Regions from separate parts of the Salinibacterium sp. 10G20-15 genome, predicted to be linked through region 1. Evidence: riboswitches for the same ligand, from Rfam matches in the RefSeq annotation. Region 1 holds a riboswitch; the other holds the start of a gene.

What was found. Region 1 has a riboswitch for glycine ahead of gcvT (glycine cleavage system aminomethyltransferase GcvT). Riboswitches for the same ligand answer to the same signal wherever they lie in the genome.
Region 2: linked by a shared signal. The riboswitch ahead of ACR3YK_RS01165 (L-serine ammonia-lyase) and the one ahead of gcvT (glycine cleavage system aminomethyltransferase GcvT) in region 1 are both predicted to bind glycine.

What each region holds. Positions count from the first base shown of each region.
Region 1 covers NZ_CP195118.1:433,189-439,142, reverse strand. The annotation lists gene ACR3YK_RS02050 (VWA domain-containing protein) at 1-332, shown strand, start outside; gene ctlX (citrulline utilization hydrolase CtlX) at 471-1,463, opposite strand; gene ACR3YK_RS02040 (ornithine cyclodeaminase) at 1,470-2,501, opposite strand; gene ACR3YK_RS02035 (Lrp/AsnC family transcriptional regulator) at 2,631-3,062, shown strand; glycine riboswitch at 3,117-3,238, shown strand; glycine riboswitch at 3,240-3,343, shown strand; gene gcvT (glycine cleavage system aminomethyltransferase GcvT) at 3,379-4,536, shown strand; gene gcvH (glycine cleavage system protein GcvH) at 4,539-4,910, shown strand; gene gcvP (aminomethyl-transferring glycine dehydrogenase) at 4,910-5,954, shown strand, end outside.
Region 2 covers NZ_CP195118.1:244,939-250,892, forward strand. The annotation lists gene ACR3YK_RS01155 (bifunctional alpha/beta hydrolase/OsmC family protein) at 1-1,038, shown strand, start outside; gene ACR3YK_RS01160 (siderophore-interacting protein) at 1,204-2,031, shown strand; glycine riboswitch at 2,164-2,259, shown strand; gene ACR3YK_RS01165 (L-serine ammonia-lyase) at 2,407-3,855, shown strand; gene ACR3YK_RS01170 (pyrimidine reductase family protein) at 3,868-4,611, opposite strand; gene folP (dihydropteroate synthase) at 4,615-5,520, opposite strand; gene ACR3YK_RS01180 (DUF488 domain-containing protein) at 5,633-5,954, shown strand, end outside.

The DNA of each region.
Region 1 (5,954 bases):
CAGTGCTCGCTGCGGTAACGCACGTTCGCGAGGACTACAACCCCGACAAGGTCAACTCGGTGATGCTCATCACTGATGGGCGCAACGAAGACGACAACGGTATCTCTCTCGAGAAGCTGCTTGAGGAACTCACCGCCATGGTTGAAGCGAACCGTGACGAACCCGTGCCCGTGGTGCTCGTCGGAATCGGTCCTGACACCGATGTGGAAGCGATGCGCAAGATCGCGCAAGCGACCGGGGGAACGGCCTACCAAGCAAACAACCCCACCGAGCTCAGCAATGTAATGCTCGAGGCGTTGTCCCAGCGCGACTGCCGCCCGAACTGCAGTTAGCGAAACCTCCGCCCCGAGTTGCTACTGCGATGGCTCGGGGCGGAGGTCTGCTCTGATGGCGGCAGGCTTCACCGGCTGCACGACTCAGCGGCGGCTAAATTCACCGGCTGTAAGAGATTCATCGACCGTGTAGGGCTATCAGGCTCCCGCAGTCGGGGCTGTCTCAGCAGAGCCTGTGGCGGGCACGCCCGCGGCAACATCGGCCGCCATACGGGAGCGACGATCCAAGTGGATGCCCGCTACCATGCAGCGCACAGAGCCCCCAGCCAGCTCAATAGTCGGAATGTCGAGAGGAACAATTTCGCAGCTCGTCTCGATCACCGAACGTTGCGCAGGCGTCAGACTCTTCACAGCTCGGCTGGAGAGAGCGAGAATGCGACCGTTGGCGCCCTTGAGTTCGAGCGCATTGCCGGCAAAATTCGCGATCTGATCAGCAGTGAGGTCAATGAGGGTGCGCCCCGGCTCTGTCAATCGCTCCGCCATTTCCATCCTGCGGTCTCCCGAGGCGATCAGGTCGAGCCCGATCATGGCGAAGTCGGTGGCGATGCACATCATGACGTTGGTGTGATAGATCGGCACTCCGTGGCGGTCGCGCGCTTCGAACATCATGGGTTCGTACCCGAAGGATGCGCAGAATCGCTCAAGCGCGAGCGGGTTCGCACGGTGCGACTCGGCCGCGTAAGCGACGCGATTGGTATGGTCAATGACCATCGCGCCGGTGCCTTCGAGATAAATGCCGTCGTGCTCCAACCCGGAGTAATCGACGACATCCTGCACCCGAAAGTCACGCTTCAGCATCTCGATCACGTCGGGGCGACGCTCCGTGCGACGATTCGGCGCATACATCGGGTAGACCGCCACGCGGCCGCCACTGTGAGTCGAAAACCAGTTGTTCGGGAACACGCTGTCGGGGCGTGAGCTCTCCGTGTCTTCAAAGACGTGGATGTTCACGCCTGCGTTGCGCAGAGTCTCGGCCACCTGAGTGGACTCCTTGTACGCAGCGCGAGCAATCTCATCCGGGGTTCTCGTGGGATCAGTGGACTGAAATGCGTTGTCACCCGCGGTTTGGCTGTTCGGGGTGAACAGGTGCGGGCGTATTAGTACTGCGGCGGAGGGTGCTTGAACGCTCATTGACGGTTACGCGGTCAGCGCGGGAGAGCGCGAGACGAGTGAGAACAAATCCTTGGGATCCGACGGGTCCGCGATGAGATCGAGGTCCGTCGCGTATTCGGTGCCGCGAACAGCGTCGAAAACGTAACGCAGGGCCGAGAAGTCTTCGATCGCGAAACCGACCGAGTCAAAGAGGGTGACCTCCTCGCTGGTGGTGCGGCCTGCGGCCGTGCCTGCGAGAACTTCCCACAGTTCGGTGATGGGGGAATCGGCTTCGAGTTGCTGAATTTCGCCCTCGATGCGAGTTTGTTCGGGGAACTCCACGAACACCGTTGCATTGCGCACGATTGCCGCTTCGAGTTCGGTCTTGCCAGGGCAGTCGCCGCCGATGGCGTTGAGGTGCATGCCGGGTTCGATCATGTCGGCGGTGAGGATCGTTGCGTTCTTCTTGTCAGCGGTGCAGGTCGTGACGATGTCGGCGCCGGCCGCAGCATCCGCCGCAGATGTCGCGCGCACGATCTCGAAGCCGAGAGGCTCGACGTTGCGAATGAACTTATCGAGGGCCGCAGGGTCGGTGTCCCACACGCGCAGGCTCGTGATGCCGAGTCCGGCGCGAAAGCCGAGGGCCTGGAACTCAGACTGTGTACCGGTGCCGATGAGCGCAAGCACGCTCGAATCTGGTCGGGCGAGCGCTCGGGCGGCCATCACTGAGGTCGCTGCGGTGCGCAGGGCGGTGAGCAGGGTCATCTCCGAGAGGAAAGTGGGGTAGCCGTTGTCGACACGAGCGAGCATGCCTAGTGCGGTGACAGTTTGGAAGCCGAGAGCGGGGTTGGAGGGGTGACCGTTGACGTACTTAAAGGCGTAGGTCTCACCGTCGCTCGTGGGCATAAGTTCGATAACGCCCTCGGGGGAGTGAGCTGCGACGCGGGGGCTTTTATCGAACTGCGGCCACTTGGCGTAGTCCTGTTCGAGGTAGCTGACGATGCCCATAATGATTGGCTCGATGCCGGTATCGGCGATCCAGCGGCGCATGTTTGGGACGTCTACGTAGTGAACCATGTCACTCCTTTCGTTGCGGTATTACTAGTCCCACGTTACGAATGCGCACTATGTAGCTACAACTCGCAGTCAACGCGATTTTCGGCTAATAAATGCGCATAATGCTCTGCAAAAATGTACACTTTGCATATGTCTGATCTCGATGACCTCGATCGCCGTCTCCTTGCCGCCCTTCGTGCCGATGCACGCGAGTCTGTGGCGAGTCTGTCGCGCCGCCTCAACGTCACGCGCGCGACCGTCACAAGCCGCATCGATCGCCTCGTGAGCAATGGCACAGTGCTCGGGTTCTCTGTACGAATTCGGGAAGACCGCGACCCGTCCTTCATCCGTGCTATTGCGTTCATCGAGGTTGAAGGTCGATCCACGGATGCCGTGATCAGCAAACTGCGCGGACTGCCCGAAATCCACGAGCTCCACACCACCAACGGTGCCTGGGATCTCGTGGCCGACATCCGTACTGACAGTCTCAGCAACTTCGACCGCGTGCTCGCCCGCATGCGCAATGTCGAAGGCGTAGTGAATAGCGAGACGAGCTTGCTGCTGAGCTCGGCACTCTTGTAACGCGCGCATCGGCCCCGCATTGCTATGCTGAGCTAACAACTGAACATCGGGCCGCAACACGATGCGGGAGAGCCGGGCACCCCGTGTTCGTCAACAGAAGTTGGCAAGCGCGAGACCGGCACCGAAGGAGCAAGCCTCCCCGCCAATCTCTCAGGTTCACGTACCGCACCGCACTGGCCACTCTGGAAAGAGAACCTCGCATCACCCTGAGGTTCCGCCGACGGTGAAAGCTCACTAGATTCTTTGGTGTGTGAAGCTCTCAGGCTCATCACAGAGGGGGAGTTCTATTCACTAGCCCACGCGCCAGGAGAACTCCGTGTCCGATGAATCACCCTCGTCAGCGTCACCCGCTGACTCTTCGCGTGCCCCGGTGAAGTACTCGCCGCTGCACAGCATCCACGAACAACTCGGTGCCGCCTTCACCGACTTTGCCGGGTGGATGATGCCGGTACGGTACAGCTCCGACCTCGCCGAGCACCATGCCGTGCGCACCGCTGCGGGAATCTTCGACATCTCGCACATGGCCGAGATTCACGTTCGCGGCGCTGACGCCGGCGCGTACCTCGACTTCGCTCTGGCCGGAAAGCTCTCGGGCATCGCCCTCGCGCAGGCCAAGTACAGCCTGCTACTCAACGAGGCCGGCGGCATTATTGATGACCTCGTCACCTACCGTCTCGCCGACGATCACTTTTTGGTTGTGGCTAATGCCGGTAACCGTTTCGCCGCAGCGACGGCGCTCGCCGAACGCGCCGAAGGTTTCGACGTTGCCGTCACCGATGAGAGTGACGACTACGCGCTCATCGCCGTTCAGGGCCCCGTTGCCCGCGCCATCCTCGAAGCGACTGTCGGGCTCAGCGACTTCGCAACGCCGCTCGACGAACTCAAGTACTACCGCGAAACCGCGGCAACCTTCAACGGCACTGACCTCATCATCGGTCGCACCGGCTACACCGGCGAAGACGGTTTCGAACTGTACATTCACGTGGATGCCGCCGCCGCCCTCTGGGCAGCGCTCACGGTTGCCGGCTCCCCGCTCGGTCTCGTCCCCGCCGGTCTCGCCTGCCGAGACACTCTCCGCCTTGAGGCGGGCATGCCCCTGTACGGTCACGAGCTCAGCCTCACAACTTTCCCCGTGCAGGCCGGTCTTGGCCGCGTCGTCGCGCTCAGCAAAGAGGGCGACTTCGTGGGCCGCACTGCAATCGAAGAAGGCCCGGATGCCGGTGCCCGCGTGCTCGTCGGTCTTGCGGCTGAAGGCCGTCGCGCCGGTCGCGCCGACTACCTGCTCTTCCACGGTGACAAAGAAGTCGGCGTCATTACCTCGGGCGCGCTTTCGCCGACCCTGGGCCACCCGATCGCTATGGCTTACGTCGACCCCGACGTGAGCGAGGTCGGCACCGAGCTTCACATTGATGTGCGGGGCAGTCGCATTGCTGCATCCGTTGTTTCCCTACCCTTTTACAAGAGAGAGGCCTGATCATGGCTGAGAAGAGCGAACTGCAGTACACCGCCGAGCACGAGTGGGTGCTGGTCGACGGAAACGTCGCGACTGTGGGAATCACCGATTTCGCCGCAGGCAAGCTCGGCGACATCGTCTTCGTTGACCTTCCCAAGGTGGGCGACACCGTCACCGAGGGCAAGATTGTCGGCGAGATCGAGTCGACCAAGTCCGTGGGCGAACTCTTCGCTCCCGTTGCCGGAACCGTCGTCGAGTCCAACGACGCCGTTGCCGACAGCCCCGAACTCGTCAACAGCGACCCCTTCGGTGAAGGCTGGCTCGTGAAGATCGAATTCTCCGAACTCCCGTCGATGCTCAGCCTCGACGAGTACACCGCACTGACAGGCGAATAATGCCCAACCCTTTCATCAGCGGCACGTTCGCCGACCGTCACATCGGTACGGATGACGCCGCCCAGGCCAGCATGCTCGCTGCGGTCGGCTACGACAGCCTCGAAGCGCTCGTGGATGCCGCGGTTCCGCCGGCTATCCACCAGACTCCCGTCGAGAATTCCACGATTCCGGCTCCCGCTTCAGAGCGTGAAGCGCTCGCCGAACTGCGCGCTCTCGCCGGCGCGAACAAGGTTCGTCGCAGCATGATCGGTCTCGGTTACTACGACACCATCACCCCCGCGGTCATCAAGCGCAACGTGCTCGAGAACCCGAGCTGGTACACGGCGTACACGCCGTACCAGCCGGAGATCTCGCAGGGTCGTCTTGAGGCGCTCATTAACTTCCAGACGATGGTGGCCGACCTTGCGGGTATGACCACTACGAACGCGTCGATGCTCGATGAGGGCACCGCGGCCGTTGAGGGCATGCTCCTTGCTCGCCGCGCAGCTCGCGTCGAGTCGCCCGTCTTCATCGTGGATGCCGACACTCTTCCGCAGACCAAGGCTCTGCTGGCGAACCGCGCGGAGGCTCTTAGGATCGAGCTTGTCGAGCTCGACCTGGCCACGATGGGGGCGAACCCTGAGTTGCCGGAGTGCTTCGGCGCGCTCATCCAGTATCCGGGTGCAACCGGTCGCGTGTGGGATTCCAGCGAGGTTATTGCTGCGGTGAAGGCACAGGGCGGACTCGCCGTTGTTGCAGCCGACCTGCTCGCCCTCACGATTCTCACGTCTCCGGGCGAGCTCGGCGCAGACGTTGCCGTGGGCACCACGCAGCGCTTCGGCGTTCCGATGGGCTTCGGCGGACCGCACGCCGGCTACATGTCGGTGCGCAAGGGTCTCGAACGCCAGTTGCCTGGTCGTCTCGTTGGGGTGTCTCAGGATGCCGCTGGCGACCCCGCCTATCGTCTGTCGTTGCAGGCACGCGAGCAGCACATCCGCCGCGAGAAGGCGACCTCCAACATCTGTACCGCTCAGGTGCTGTTGGCTGTCATGGCATCCATGTACG
Region 2 (5,954 bases), 190 kb from region 1:
TATCTGCGAGGCAACTATCGGGCGCCGACCATCCTCATCGGCCACTCTCTCGGAGGCGCTGCTGTGTTGGCCGCCGCTCACCGCGTGCCCTCAGCCCGCGCGGTGGCAACTCTCGGCAGCCCGAGCGACCCCGCTCACATCAGCAACCTCTTCTCCCACGCGAGCGCCGAGATTGTGGCCGAGGGAGAAGCAACGGTTCAATTGGGCGGCCGCCCGTTCCGCATCCGCAAGCAACTGCTCGACGACATCGCCTCTCAGCCGCAAAGCGAACGCCTACGGGATTTGGATGCCGCGTTGCTCGTGCTGCATTCCCCCATTGACCAAACGGTGGGCATCGACAACGCTCGGGAAATTTTTGATGCGGCACGGCATCCGAAGTCCTTCGTCGCCTTGGATGGCGCCGACCACCTCCTGAGCGACCGGGATGACGCCGCCTTTGCTGCGAGCATGATTGCCGCGTGGGCCGCCCGCTACGCTTTCGATCGCGCCGATACCGCGGTGACGCCTCAGCCCGGGCCAGCGAACTCGACGGCGGCTTCTACCGCAACGACGCCTACAACCGCGTCAGCGCCTGCAGTCAACCCGAGCGCCACCGTGACAGTCGACGGGAGTGCCGTCATCGTCACCGAGAGCGGCCCCGCGCGCTACGAACAGCGCGTGTTTGCTTCCGGTCACGAGATTGTTGCCGACGAACCCGCACCACTCAGCGAAAACCACGGCCCGGCCCCGTACGACTTCATTCTGGCGGGCCTCGGCAGCTGCACCTCGATCACGATCCGCATGTACGCCGATCGCAAAAAGATGCCGCTCAAGGGCGTCAGCGTACGGCTCACGCGCGAACGGATCAAAGCCGCCGACTGCGACCACTGCACGTCGACCGAGGGAATGGTCGAGCACTTTACGCGCGAACTCACCTTCGACGGTGATCTCACCGACGAGCAACGCGATTCGCTCCTCGTCATCGCCGATAAGTGCCCCGTGCACCGCTCGCTCGAGGGCGAAATCTCGATCAGCACGACGCTGGCCGCCCAGAGCTAGAACGCCGCAACGGCTCGTAGCCTCAGGGCTAAGAACCTCAGCGCGTGGACGCTTCAAAGGTAATTCGAAGCAACTCTCCCTAGCCCTCACCAGCCTGGCGAGCTACAGTAGTTAGGTAACCCTAACTTCTTAGCGAAATGAGCCGGCGCCTCGCGCCCACAATCTATGACTTTTGAACGCGAATCCGTCAAGCACCCTCTCGCCGCACGCCGTCTTTCGGTGAGCGCCGTGAACTACCCCGCCCCGTCGATCGCTCGCATCACGCTCAGCGGAGACGAGCTCGAGGGGTTCATCAGCAGCGGCCCCACCGATCACGTCAAGGCCTTCTTCCCCGACCCCGCCACCGGTGTTTTGACGGCACCCACCATGACTGAAGACGGTCTCAAGCGCGTCGGCGAGGGTAAGGTCTTCTCCCGTGACTACACCCCGCTCGGCTTCCGCAGCCACGACGGGCACCACGAACTCGACATCGATTTCGTCGTCCACGGTGACGAAGGTCCCGCCTCCGCCTGGGCCGGACAAGCAAAAGTTGGCGACGAGATCGTCATTGCTGGCCCGCGCGGCTCGAAGCTTCTCCCGCAGGGCGCAACGCACGTCATCCTGATCGCCGACGAAACCGCGCTTCCGGCTGCATCGCGCTGGATCGAAATGTTGCCCACCTCGGTGCGCATCACCGCGCTGTTCGACGTGGCCGACGAGAGCGTCGAGAGTTACTTCAGCGAGGAGCTCAACGCCCGTATGGACGCCCAGTGGTTCTACCGTCGCGATGGCCTCGGACAGCTGGAAGCTGCGCTGCGTGCCCTCGGTGAGATTGGCGAATCTACCTTCGTCTTCCTCGCCGGCGAAGCGACAACGTTGGTGCCGCTGCGCCGTTACCTCCGTCGCGAGCTCGGGCTCCCTAAGCAGCAAGTAACCGCCGACGGCTACTGGCGTCGCGGTGTCACGGATGCCGATCACCACGCTCCCCTCGACCCGAGCGACCCCGAAGACTAGCGATCGCAGCGGGCACGCGCGGGCACGGTTTTCCGCCGACCGCCCGTGCTCGACTGAGCACCTGTTTCCGTGCACATTTCCGGCCGCCACATCGGCCCCGAGTGTATGCTGAGGGCACAAGTGAACAGCCGTCATTCCGCCGCGGGAGAGTCCTTCCGATCGATGGTTGGCGCCGTAGGAGCAAACCCTCTCCGGGAATCTCTCAGGCCCCAGTACCGCAGTGGATAGGCAACTCTGAAAAGTAGTCGGCCCTGTCCGACTCGCCGACGGGGCAACGCGACGCCACAAGCGTGCGGAAACTCTCAGGCCCAATACAGAGCGGAGAGGACTCAACGACGCCCGTACGACGCTGTGCGGTGAAGAAATGGAGTCACCGTGGCCATTCGCAATCTGACCCCCACCACCGAAGTACCCACTCCTTCTCTCGAAGAAGTGCCGCTCAGCAGCTTTGACCTCTTTACGGTCGGCATCGGCCCTTCGAGTTCGCACACCGTGGGCCCCATGCGCGCTGCGGCGTCCTTCGCCGTTGATCTTGCCGAGCACGGGATGCTCGACTCTGTCGCCACCGTGACGGTGCGCCTCTACGGTTCCCTCGCCGCCACCGGTGCAGGCCACGGCACGATGAGCGCTGTGCTGATCGGTTTAGAGGGCAAACTTCCCGACCAGGTTCTTCCTGCCGAGATGGAAGAGATTCTGGCGAGGATCGAAGAGACCGGAACTCTCAGTCTGGCCGGCAGCCGCGACGTGCCGTTCCGCGAGACCGAGATTGCCCTGCACCCGCTGACCGTTCTCGACGGTCACCCGAATGGTATGCGCTTTGCGGCATTCTCGGAAGCCGGCGAGCCCGTTCTCGAAGCAACTTACTTTTCCATCGGCGGTGGTTTCATCTATCGCGAGGGAGACAACCGCGATGGCAGCAACGGTCTCGATCACGTTGCCGATCCTTTGCCGTTCCGCACGGCGGCGCAGCTGCTCGCGCACTGCCGTTCCGAGGGCCTCTCGTTCAGTGGCGTGATGTTGCGCAACGAGCTTGCCCGCCGCTCTGAGGCGGAGGTTCGCGCCGGCCTGCTTCACATCCGCGACGTCATGGACGAGTGCAAGAACAACAGCCTCGAGCGCACCGGCAACTTGCCGGGCACACTCAATGTGCGCCGCCGCGCTCCTGATTGGCATGCGCGACTGCGCACCGAAGACCCCAACCGCGACCCGGCTTTCTGGCAAGAGTGGGTCAACCTCGTCGCCCTCGCGGTCAACGAAGAGAACGCCTCTGGTGGCCGCGTGGTCACCGCCCCCACCAATGGCGCTGCTGGCATCATCCCCGCCGTGCTGTTTTTCGCGACGCATTACGCTCCCGGCATGAAAGACGCCGATCAAGCGATGAAGGATGACGTTACCGTACGCTTCTTGCTAGCCAGCGCCGCTGTGGGCGTACTTTACAAGCGCATGGCCTCCATCTCGGGCGCAGAGGTCGGATGCCAGGGAGAGGTCGGCTCAGCCTCCTCGATGGCGGCTGCGGGCTTGGCCGAGATTTTGGGCGGAACGCCCGAGCAAGTCGAGAACGCTGCGGAGATCGCGATGGAGCACAACCTCGGACTCACCTGCGACCCCATCGGCGGTCTGGTGCAGATTCCCTGCATCGAACGCAATGCCATTGCCGCGGCGAAGGCAATCAACGCCGCCAAGATGGCTTTGTGGGGCGACGGTACCCACCGAGTCTCGCTCGACGAGGTCATCATTACGATGGCCGAGACCGGCAAGGATATGAGTTCGCGCTACAAGGAGACGTCGATGGGTGGCCTCGCCGTCAACGTCGTCGAGTGCTAGCAGCCAACACGCTTACGAGCGCGTGTAGCGCAGCAGCAGCGTCCCATCCGGAGCGCTTAAAGCGTGGACCAGCATCATGTCTTGAGGGGTTGCATCGGCGGCGTCGACAATGCGACGCGCAGACCCACCCTCAAGTCGTGGACTGACCGTAAGGCACAGCTCGTCGACAACGCCTTGAGCGATCATCGTCGCAAACAGCGTCGGTCCGCCCTCACTGTGCAGTTGAGGATACCCGCGCTCTGTCAGCGCGTGTTTCAACTCCACGGTGTCGACGTGCGACTCCCCCGCAACGATGACGTCCGCGACTTCTTCGATGCGTTTGCGTTGCTCAGCGGAGGCTTTCTCGGTGGTGATCACGAACGGCCGTGTGGCGTACGACTCGAGGTCTTTTGGCTCCAGCCGGAGTGATGCGGTGACAATCGCGAAGGGCGGCTGCGCGCTGAGTCCGTTCGTGGTTCGCCAAGACACCGACTCCTCGTCGAGAGCGAGATTGCGGTAGCCCTCGTGACGCACGGTGCCCGCACCGACGACGATGACATCCGCGAGTCTGCGCAGAAGCGGGAACACGCGCCCGTCCGCCGGTGTTCCGAGACCTCCCGAAACGCCCTCGTGAGTAGCGGCCCCGTCGATGCTCGACACGAAGTTAGCGCGCAACCACGGCGTCGCTCGATCAGCCACAGCGTAGCTCGCGAGCAGTTGCTCGTCACTCAGTGCAGTTCCTGCAGTCAGGGAGTGGATGTCGGATGCAGCGGCCACGGTCTACCTTTCGTTGGCGTCGGACATGTTGTGCTTCAGCACCGCCGGCTCGCGGAGCCCAAGAATCGCTTCAGCCATTCGTACGGCATCCACCGTCTCGGCCACTTCGTGCACGCGCACGACGCGGGCGCCGTTCAGCACGCAGGCCACCGCGGCCGCGAGCGAGCCTTCGAGACGCTGGCGCTTCGGCTTTTCGAGCACTTCACCGATGAAGTCTTTGTTCGATAGGGCAACGAGCGCGGGCAGCCCCAGCTCGGTAATCACATCGAGGCGACGCGTGAGCTCAAGGCTATGTAGCGTGTTCTTGTTGAGGTCGTGCCCGGGATCAACAAAGAGACGGTCATCCGGAACACCGGCCTTTATGGCCTGCTCGACGCGGCTCTGGAGAAAGTCCCGCACGTCGATAGCGACGTCGTCGTACTGCGGACGAGCGAATTGGGTTCGTGGCTGGGCCCGCGAATGAACCAGGATCAGCGACGCCTCGCTGTCGGCAACAACGCGGGCAAGATTGGGATCACTGAGCCCCGTGGTGTCGTTGATCACCGTAGCGCCAGCGGCGATGCTGCGACGCGCAACTTCAGAGTGGAAGGTGTCCACCGAGATAACGACATCGGATTCTGCTCGCAGCGCCTCGACAACCGGCACTACACGGTCGCACTCCTCCTCAACGCTGAGAGGGTCACCCGGAGCAAAGGGCACACCCCCGATGTCGATCCAATCAGCACCATCGCGTACCGCTCGCAGCGATGCTGCCACGGCATCGTCGAGCGCATAGTTTGCGCCGGCGTCGTAGAAGGAATCAGGCGTGCGGTTAACAATCGCCATCACTGCCACGCGCTGCGAAAAGTCAAAGGTTCGATCACCGATGGTGCGGCGGGGATTCCGCAGCGAAGGAAGCACAAAACTCATACTCCCTATACTGGGCGACGATACTGACAACTCCACCCACCTAGCCGGATTGACGCCGAGAACTTCCATGAACGTCACGAACCCGGAGCCGACTCATCGCGAAAGAGCCCGGATGACCACCGTCGCCATTGCCCGCATCTACGAGCAACCGCAGGCCGCTGATGGAGTCCGCGTGCTCGTTGATCGTTTGTGGCCACGAGGCGTGAGCAAGCGGGCGGCACAACTTGACGAGTGGAACAAGGATCTCGCGCCGAGCACAGAGCTGCGCACCTGGTGGAACCACGATCCCGATACCTTCGAGAACTTCGCCGACCGCTATCGAGCAGAACTGGAGGAGCGCCCTGAGGTAGCGGCAGCCGTCGAACGACTTCGCACCCACGACAGAGTGACTCTGCTCTATGCCGCGCGAGACCCAGCGATCAACCACGCGATCG